3 regions of the Paenibacillus sp. EKM211P genome follow, and region 3 is predicted to be linked to each of the others. Evidence: a T-box and tRNA genes for the amino acid it is inferred to sense, from the RefSeq annotation. Region 3 holds a T-box; the other regions hold tRNA genes.
The links. The T-box of region 3 lies ahead of argS (arginine--tRNA ligase). A T-box ahead of a tRNA ligase gene usually reads a tRNA of that ligase, here a tRNA-Arg.

Region 1: it encodes a tRNA-Arg, which carries the amino acid that the T-box ahead of argS (arginine--tRNA ligase) is inferred to sense. The anticodon was not compared.
Region 2: it encodes a tRNA-Arg, which carries the amino acid that the T-box ahead of argS (arginine--tRNA ligase) is inferred to sense. The anticodon was not compared.

Annotation. Positions count from the first base shown of each region.
Region 1 covers NZ_JAAMNS010000023.1:51,309-53,579, reverse strand. The annotation lists gene G9G57_RS23795 (6-phospho-beta-glucosidase) at 1-782, shown strand, start outside; tRNA gene G9G57_RS23790 (tRNA-Arg) at 998-1,071, opposite strand; gene G9G57_RS23785 (DUF4870 domain-containing protein) at 1,247-1,540, shown strand; gene G9G57_RS23780 (hypothetical protein) at 1,850-2,209, opposite strand.
Region 2 covers NZ_JAAMNS010000022.1:48,773-51,043, forward strand. The annotation lists gene tig (trigger factor) at 1-19, opposite strand, end outside; gene G9G57_RS23390 (hypothetical protein) at 163-1,095, opposite strand; tRNA gene G9G57_RS23395 (tRNA-Arg) at 1,333-1,406, shown strand; gene G9G57_RS23400 (exodeoxyribonuclease III) at 1,623-2,271, shown strand, end outside.
Region 3 covers NZ_JAAMNS010000017.1:31,877-34,147, forward strand. The annotation lists gene argS (arginine--tRNA ligase) at 1-860, opposite strand, end outside; T-box leader at 921-1,179, opposite strand; gene G9G57_RS20755 (four-helix bundle copper-binding protein) at 1,257-1,586, opposite strand; gene G9G57_RS20760 (MogA/MoaB family molybdenum cofactor biosynthesis protein) at 1,850-2,271, shown strand, end outside.

The DNA of each region.
Region 1 (2,271 bases), on a different contig from region 3:
AACCGGAAGAAGAGCTGTTCTTTAAATTTGCAGGAATTAACCACCTTCATTGGCACAAAGTTTATGATAAAACTGGAGAAGAATTAACAGAACAAGTTATCGAAGGACTGTATGCGCCTGGCGCAAAACCGGAGAAGGTCGTTGAAAATATTAAGAACATGCGCTTCCTGTATGATCAGGTTCGTCAATTGAAAATGCTACCTTGTCCTTACCATCGGTATTACTATATGACCGATAACATGCTTAAGGAAGAATTAGAGGAGGCCAAAAACGAAGGAACTCGGGGCCAAGTCGTCAAACGTCTGGAAGAAAGTCTGTTTGAATTGTACAAAGATCCGAATCTGGATTACAAACCAGAGGAATTATCCAAACGCGGCGGTGCGCATTACAGCGATGCTGCCTGTGAAATCATCAACTCTATTTATAACAACAAAGGCACATTGATGGTAGTTAGTACGCGTAACAACGGTGCGATTGATGATGTCCCTTATGATAGCGCCATCGAAGTAACTAGTGTCATTCGCGCGCATGGTGCGGAGCCTGTTAACTTTGGCAAATTCCCTCCAGCACAACGGGGACTGCTGCAAGTCATGAAGGCGATGGAAGAACTGACCATTGAAGCGGCGGTCACTGGTGACTATGCGACAGCACTGCAAGCCTTCACCTTGAATCCGCTCGTTCCAAGCGGCGATATCGCCCAAACTGTGCTGGATGAATTGCTGGAAGCACACAAAGAGCATCTGCCGCAATTTTTTGCTCATAAAGAGAAGGCGACAGTATAAAGCCAGAATCAATGATACTGCCGGAACACAAAAAAACTTCCTAATATTGAATTAGGAAGTTTTTGCTATACGTCCCAGGAGGGATACTCTCCCTACGGTCGAGACTGCGAAGTTTATGCTAACGATGCTTAGCTCCGACGTCCCCCCAAGGGGTTCTCATCCCACTGGAACACAAAAAAAACTTCCCAATATTGAATTAGGAAGTTTTTGCTATACGTCCCAGGAGGGATTCGAACCCCCGACCGACGGCTTAGAAGGCCGTTGCTCTATCCAGCTGAGCTACTGGGACAAAATGATAATCCATAAAACCTTATGTATTCAGTGCATTAATGATTATATCACATTTTGGGCAACTGTCAAAAGCATTTTTTCATTATACAGGAAAGCAGGCTGCAAAAGGAATCATTTGGACGCTAACGGGGTATTATGTACAAAGAACGATGCCAAAAAGGAGGGGTTAATCCGTGAGAGGCCTTTTGTCTTCACTTTGTTATTTTAGCATTTTTTTCGCACCTTTTCTGGTGCCGGTCATTGTGTGGATTGCAGTCCGGGACGAATATGTTCAGGGACACGCGAAAAAAGCCATTTTATCGCACATTTTCCCCATTATTGCGGCGATTCCGCTAGTTTATTTTATTATCACTGCCAATCATGCAGGCTCGGTTATCGGGTTTGTAATGCTATTCGTAGTGGTCTATCTCGGCGTTTTTGTCTATAACATCTACAAAGGGATCATGACGCTGCGTGAAGCGGCCTAATTCAAAAGAAGCCTCTCGCATTCGCAATTTTGACGAATACAGAGGCTTCTTCAGGGTCATTTATAAATGAGCGTTTCTCAGTTTATGACTGTTTATTTATTACCGAAGCGTCTAGGACTTCTTCGCACCTCATGTCTTACATTTTTCTCCATCACTTCTTCCGCGAACTCATTGTTATGAATATAACTGCTGCCTTTGTTTTTCTTATACTTCGCTTTGCCGTCTATGATTTCCCCCTCCTTTCACGCTGATCTGGCGATGGCGCCGGTGTCCAAATTAACAAAAGCCGAGGTAGTGCACACCATATCCTCATGCCCCGAACTCCTTGGCAAACTCTGTACTAAGCTGCCCATAGGAGAGCAACTCCCTTTTGAACTTTTCCCGTTCCTCACCAGCGGTAATGTGCGTAGAGTCCGTAAAAGCCTTGTCGGTCACTTCTTCAAATGCCGAATGCAGATTATTGTCATACCAATCCAGCTCCAGATCGGCATCATTGCGGATGATCCGTACCATGTCATAATCAGGCTGACCATCCTTCTGATTCGTAGCTGTGATATAAACCAGCAGCTCCGGGTCATCTGCGGCACCGGGACGCACTTCTACCTCAGCACAGCGCACTCCGTCAAGTTCAGTGAAGCGGCGTATTTTGGCATCCTTGATGTAGTACATTGTCTCCCTCCTTCCTCACGTGTAGGCGGGTTGCCCCATCTGTAGTTTTCGGAACGGACAGA
Region 2 (2,271 bases), on a different contig from region 3:
TCTCCCAAGTTGCTTTCATTTTATGCTTTCCCCTCCAACAAAATCTTCACTTAGTTTTCATTACAATCAACGCACACAAAATAACCACTATAGTATATCTAACATTACTGTCTTTTTCAAGAGCAGCCCTTGAATGCTTTAACAGGTAAACGTTTCCGGTCATTAAGGAGTGTTCATTCCCGCCGCTACGAATAATCGCATCGACCGATATGCTTGCTCAAAACGGAAGCGTAGTGCATCTGTAATGCCATATATAGCGCGGGTTTCTTCTTCATTATTGTTCCCGTTCAAACTTTCCGAAACGGTCTGATGGAGTGCTGCTGCCCAAATATCCGGCATTCCGTCCTCTTCTACCAACATTGATCTATAATCTTTCGTACCGTACACGGCCATCACAAACTGTGACCACAGCTCCTGTGCAAAATAGAATAGTGTGGGCTCATGCACTTCAGTCTGGTCGGCTACCCGTTCCAAAATACGCATAATCGCCTCTGGAAACTCATCAGGCTGTAACGGAACCGTTTCAATATCGATTTCTGTCTTTTCATCCCCTCGTCTGATTTCTATCGTCCCTTCCATTCCGCGGCGTCTCAATGTCTGTAGAACACGGAATTGGAGAAGAGGATGGATTTCCCGTTCAGTAATCCAGCGAAGCAAAGCATCGTCGATCTCCGGCAGTTCCAAGTAAGATAGCTGTTCCAAAGCTAGAATCGTCTGTTCGGATAACGGTTGATCCATAGCCATCTGCAAAAGCTTGTTACCGTAGCCTGCATCCTGTTCCTGCTTAAAACGTGCATGACGGCGAGCCAACTCAACTTCACTGACTTCGTCTTCTTCCACATTGTCCGTTACCGCTCCGCTGTCAGCATACTGTGGAAATGCAGCTTCCAACCATTGTGATAGAGCGTTCCATTCATCGTATTGTTTCTGCTCCTGTCCCTGACACTGCATCAAAAAGCGCAGCATCGCCATCGCCTCTCCGTAACGTTCGTTTTCAAGCATCACCGTAAGTTGAATTTGATAGTAGTCCAGTGTCTTCGGAAACAATACGATATTATTTTCTTTTGTCGTCACCTTGGAGTCCTTTATTTTCAAGGCACCCCCTCTCCTCCGCAAGCTAAGTATTTGTAGATTATATGAGAAACAGCAGCCGAAGTTCAACCACTCGTCTTCAACATATTCACCTGTATTCTAACATACCCTTTTATAAGGCAAAAAAAACGATGTGTAGTCTGAATTTATGTGGTGTAGAGCCCAAATAAACGATAAATGCAAAATAAGACTTGAATCTTTTTCATCCATATGATATATTAATATTCGCTTGAATTTTATGTCCCAGTAGCTCAGCTGGATAGAGCAACGGCCTTCTAAGCCGTCGGTCGGGGGTTCGAATCCCTCCTGGGACGTATAGCCGAAGCTTCCTATTTAGGAAGCTTTTTTTATTTTCCAGCGAAATAGGACCCACCGTGAACGTTGGAGCCCAGCATCGTATTACAACCTATTTTAATGTAGAAAAGGCTGTTTCCGTAGCGCTGTTCGAGCGCTTGTCTGGGACAGCCTTTTAATCGAGGATATACCCATTACACCGCTTGACTGCGTGGAGTAGTAAGGAGTAATTTCAAATGAAATTAATATCTTGGAATGTAAATGGCTTAAGAGCCTGTGTAACCAAAGGATTCTATACTTATCTAAAAGAAACGAATGCCGATATTTTTTGCGTACAGGAAACGAAGCTTCAAGAAGGACAAATCCTCATGGAGAACATGGAGGAATACATGCAATACTGGAATTATGCTGAGAAAAAAGGGTATTCTGGCACAGCTATTTTCACCAAAATCAAGCCGCTCTCTGTGCATTATGGACTTGAAGAAAATGAAGAACCGGAGGGTCGAACCCTTACGCTGGAATTTGAAAAATTTTATCTTGTCAATGTGTACACACCGAATACCAAACGGGATTTATCCCGATTGCCATACAGGCTCGAATGGGAAGACCGTTTTCGCAACTATCTGCAACAACTAGACACTCTGAAGCCTGTCATCATTTGCGGAGACTTGAACGTGGCTCATCAGGAGATCGATCTCAAAAATGCCAAAGCCAACTACGGAAATGCTGGCTTCACGCCCGAGGAACGAGACCGCATGTCACAGCTGCTCAACGCTGGATTTATAGACACCTTCAGATATTTTTATCCTGATCGAACGGATGTTTATTCCTGGTGGTCCTATATGCCAAAGGTGAGAGAACGGAATATCGGCTGGCGGATTGATT
Region 3 (2,271 bases):
TGCTCGTCTTCCAGACGAACCACAAGTGCTCCATCACTTTCCTCCAGCAATCCTTTTGCTCTTAATTGGGCAACAACTGCCTGCATTTTATCATTGTAAAAGCTTTCCCCCAACACATGGTCAAACGAAATGTTAAGGCGTTGGTACATACGATCAAATTCACCCAGACTGACTTCAACAAAAAACTCCCATAGTTGTTGAGCCTCAGTATCCCCGTGCTCCAAACGTCGGAACCATTCGCGACCTTCATCCTCCAAAGACGGGTCATGCTCAGCCTCCTGATGAAAACGGACATATAGCTTCAATGATTCCCCGATCGGATCCTGTTGTAGCTGCTCTTCATTACCCCATCTTTTATAGGCCGCAATTTGCTTGCCAAATTGTGTTCCCCAATCCCCTAGATGATTCACACTAATCGGTACATATCCGGTTTCACCAAGTATGCGATACAAGGCGGCACCGATAACAGTAGAGCGAAGATGACCGATACCAAATGGTTTCGCAATATTGGGCGAGGACATATCAATTACTACTCGCTGTCCATGCCCAATATTGGGCTTGAGAAACTCAGTCTTGCTCAATTCAGCTAGCATCGGTGGAATATGAACAGATCGATCCAATGTAATATTTACATAGGCACCCGATGCTGTAGCGGTTAGACCCGCTTCATGGCTTACTAGCTCTGCCAATTCCATTGCAATATGCTGTGGAGACTTTCGAAATTTCTTAGCCAGCACAAAACAGGGAAACGCCACATCTCCCCATTCAGGCTGCGGAGGCACCTCGAATAAAGATAAAACTTCTTTCTCCTCCAAGCCCGTATGAGCTAAAATAGCTTGGGTAGCAATCATCAACAACATGTTCCTCTCTCCTTCTTTTTATAGGATCTAACAAAAAAAAGCCCTCGCCTCTTGATATAATCAAGAGACGAGAACTTCGATATCCCCGCGGTACCACTCTTTGTAAATCGGTTGTGTAGATAAAGCTAGCTTACACAAATCGCGATTTCACTCCATTGACAAATAACGGTGTCAGCCGGGTTGATCTACTAGAAGTTCTTATCGTTGGATCAACCGTCTCCCGGGTGCGCTTCACATCGGATTTCATACCGGCTTCCACCTCTTCCGGCTCGCTGTAATGATACGGTTCCGTTGCTACTCTCCCGTTCCTTGACGTTAATTCCCACCATTATACAAACCTATTTAGTAGAAAGCAACCTTTTATTCCCTCTTCAGGGACTAGTTCTGTATATGTAATTACACTGCCACCAATTGGCGACAAGCCTCAACACAATGACGGCAGGCCTCTGCACAATGTTTGCAATGATTATGGGAATGCTTGCTGCATTCAGCAGCACATACCTCACAGGCTTTGGCGCATAGCTCACAGATTTCCTCGGCAAAATCCGTTCCGCGCTGCAACATTTGAGCAGCAAACCCACATATCTCTGCGCATTCCCTACTCACTCGAATACATTCACGCAGCATAGCTAAATCATATTCCTTCAAACTTGCTACATAGCATACATTGCAAGCGTTCATACATTCCAGGCAAGCATCCACGCATTTTTGGTATGAATGATTCATAATACATTACCTCCCAGTTGTTGATCCTGCTGTACTATTACCCGCTGAGCCTTGAAATTAATCAATTGATGTTCGCGCTTTCAACAAAATAAACCCAGAAAATCCCGACTTATGTAAGGAAGTGTATTATATTCCAAGGTGCAAGCGCAAGGATATTAATCACATAACTTTTTATCCCTCGTTTCTGACTTGCATCCAGTCGGTCATTCCTCTATTGTAAAAAAAGAATATGCTTAACCATGAATCAAGGAGTGAAGATTGTAATGAACATAACATCTGTAGAGGAGCACCGACGGGAGTCTCCGCAGCAGGTTAACTGCATGGTCGTGACCGTCTCTGATACACGAACCATGGAAACCGATACTGGGGGCCGACTGCTCAAGGAACTACTAGAAACGAATGGGTATAAGGTTGTTCGATATGTTATCGTCAAAGACGACTATGAGGGTATCCGGCAGTTGGTAACCGAAGCTGCAGCACATGAGGACATCGAGGCTGTACTTTTAACAGGTGGTACTGGCATTTCTCCGCGTGATACTACATATGAAGCCATCTCCTCTTTACTGGATAAGGAACTACCTGGCTTTGGTGAAATCTTCCGTTACTTAAGCTTTGCTGAGGACATTGGATCAGCAGCTATATTAAGCCGGGCTGTAGCGGGTACTGTGGGCCAAACAGCTGTGTT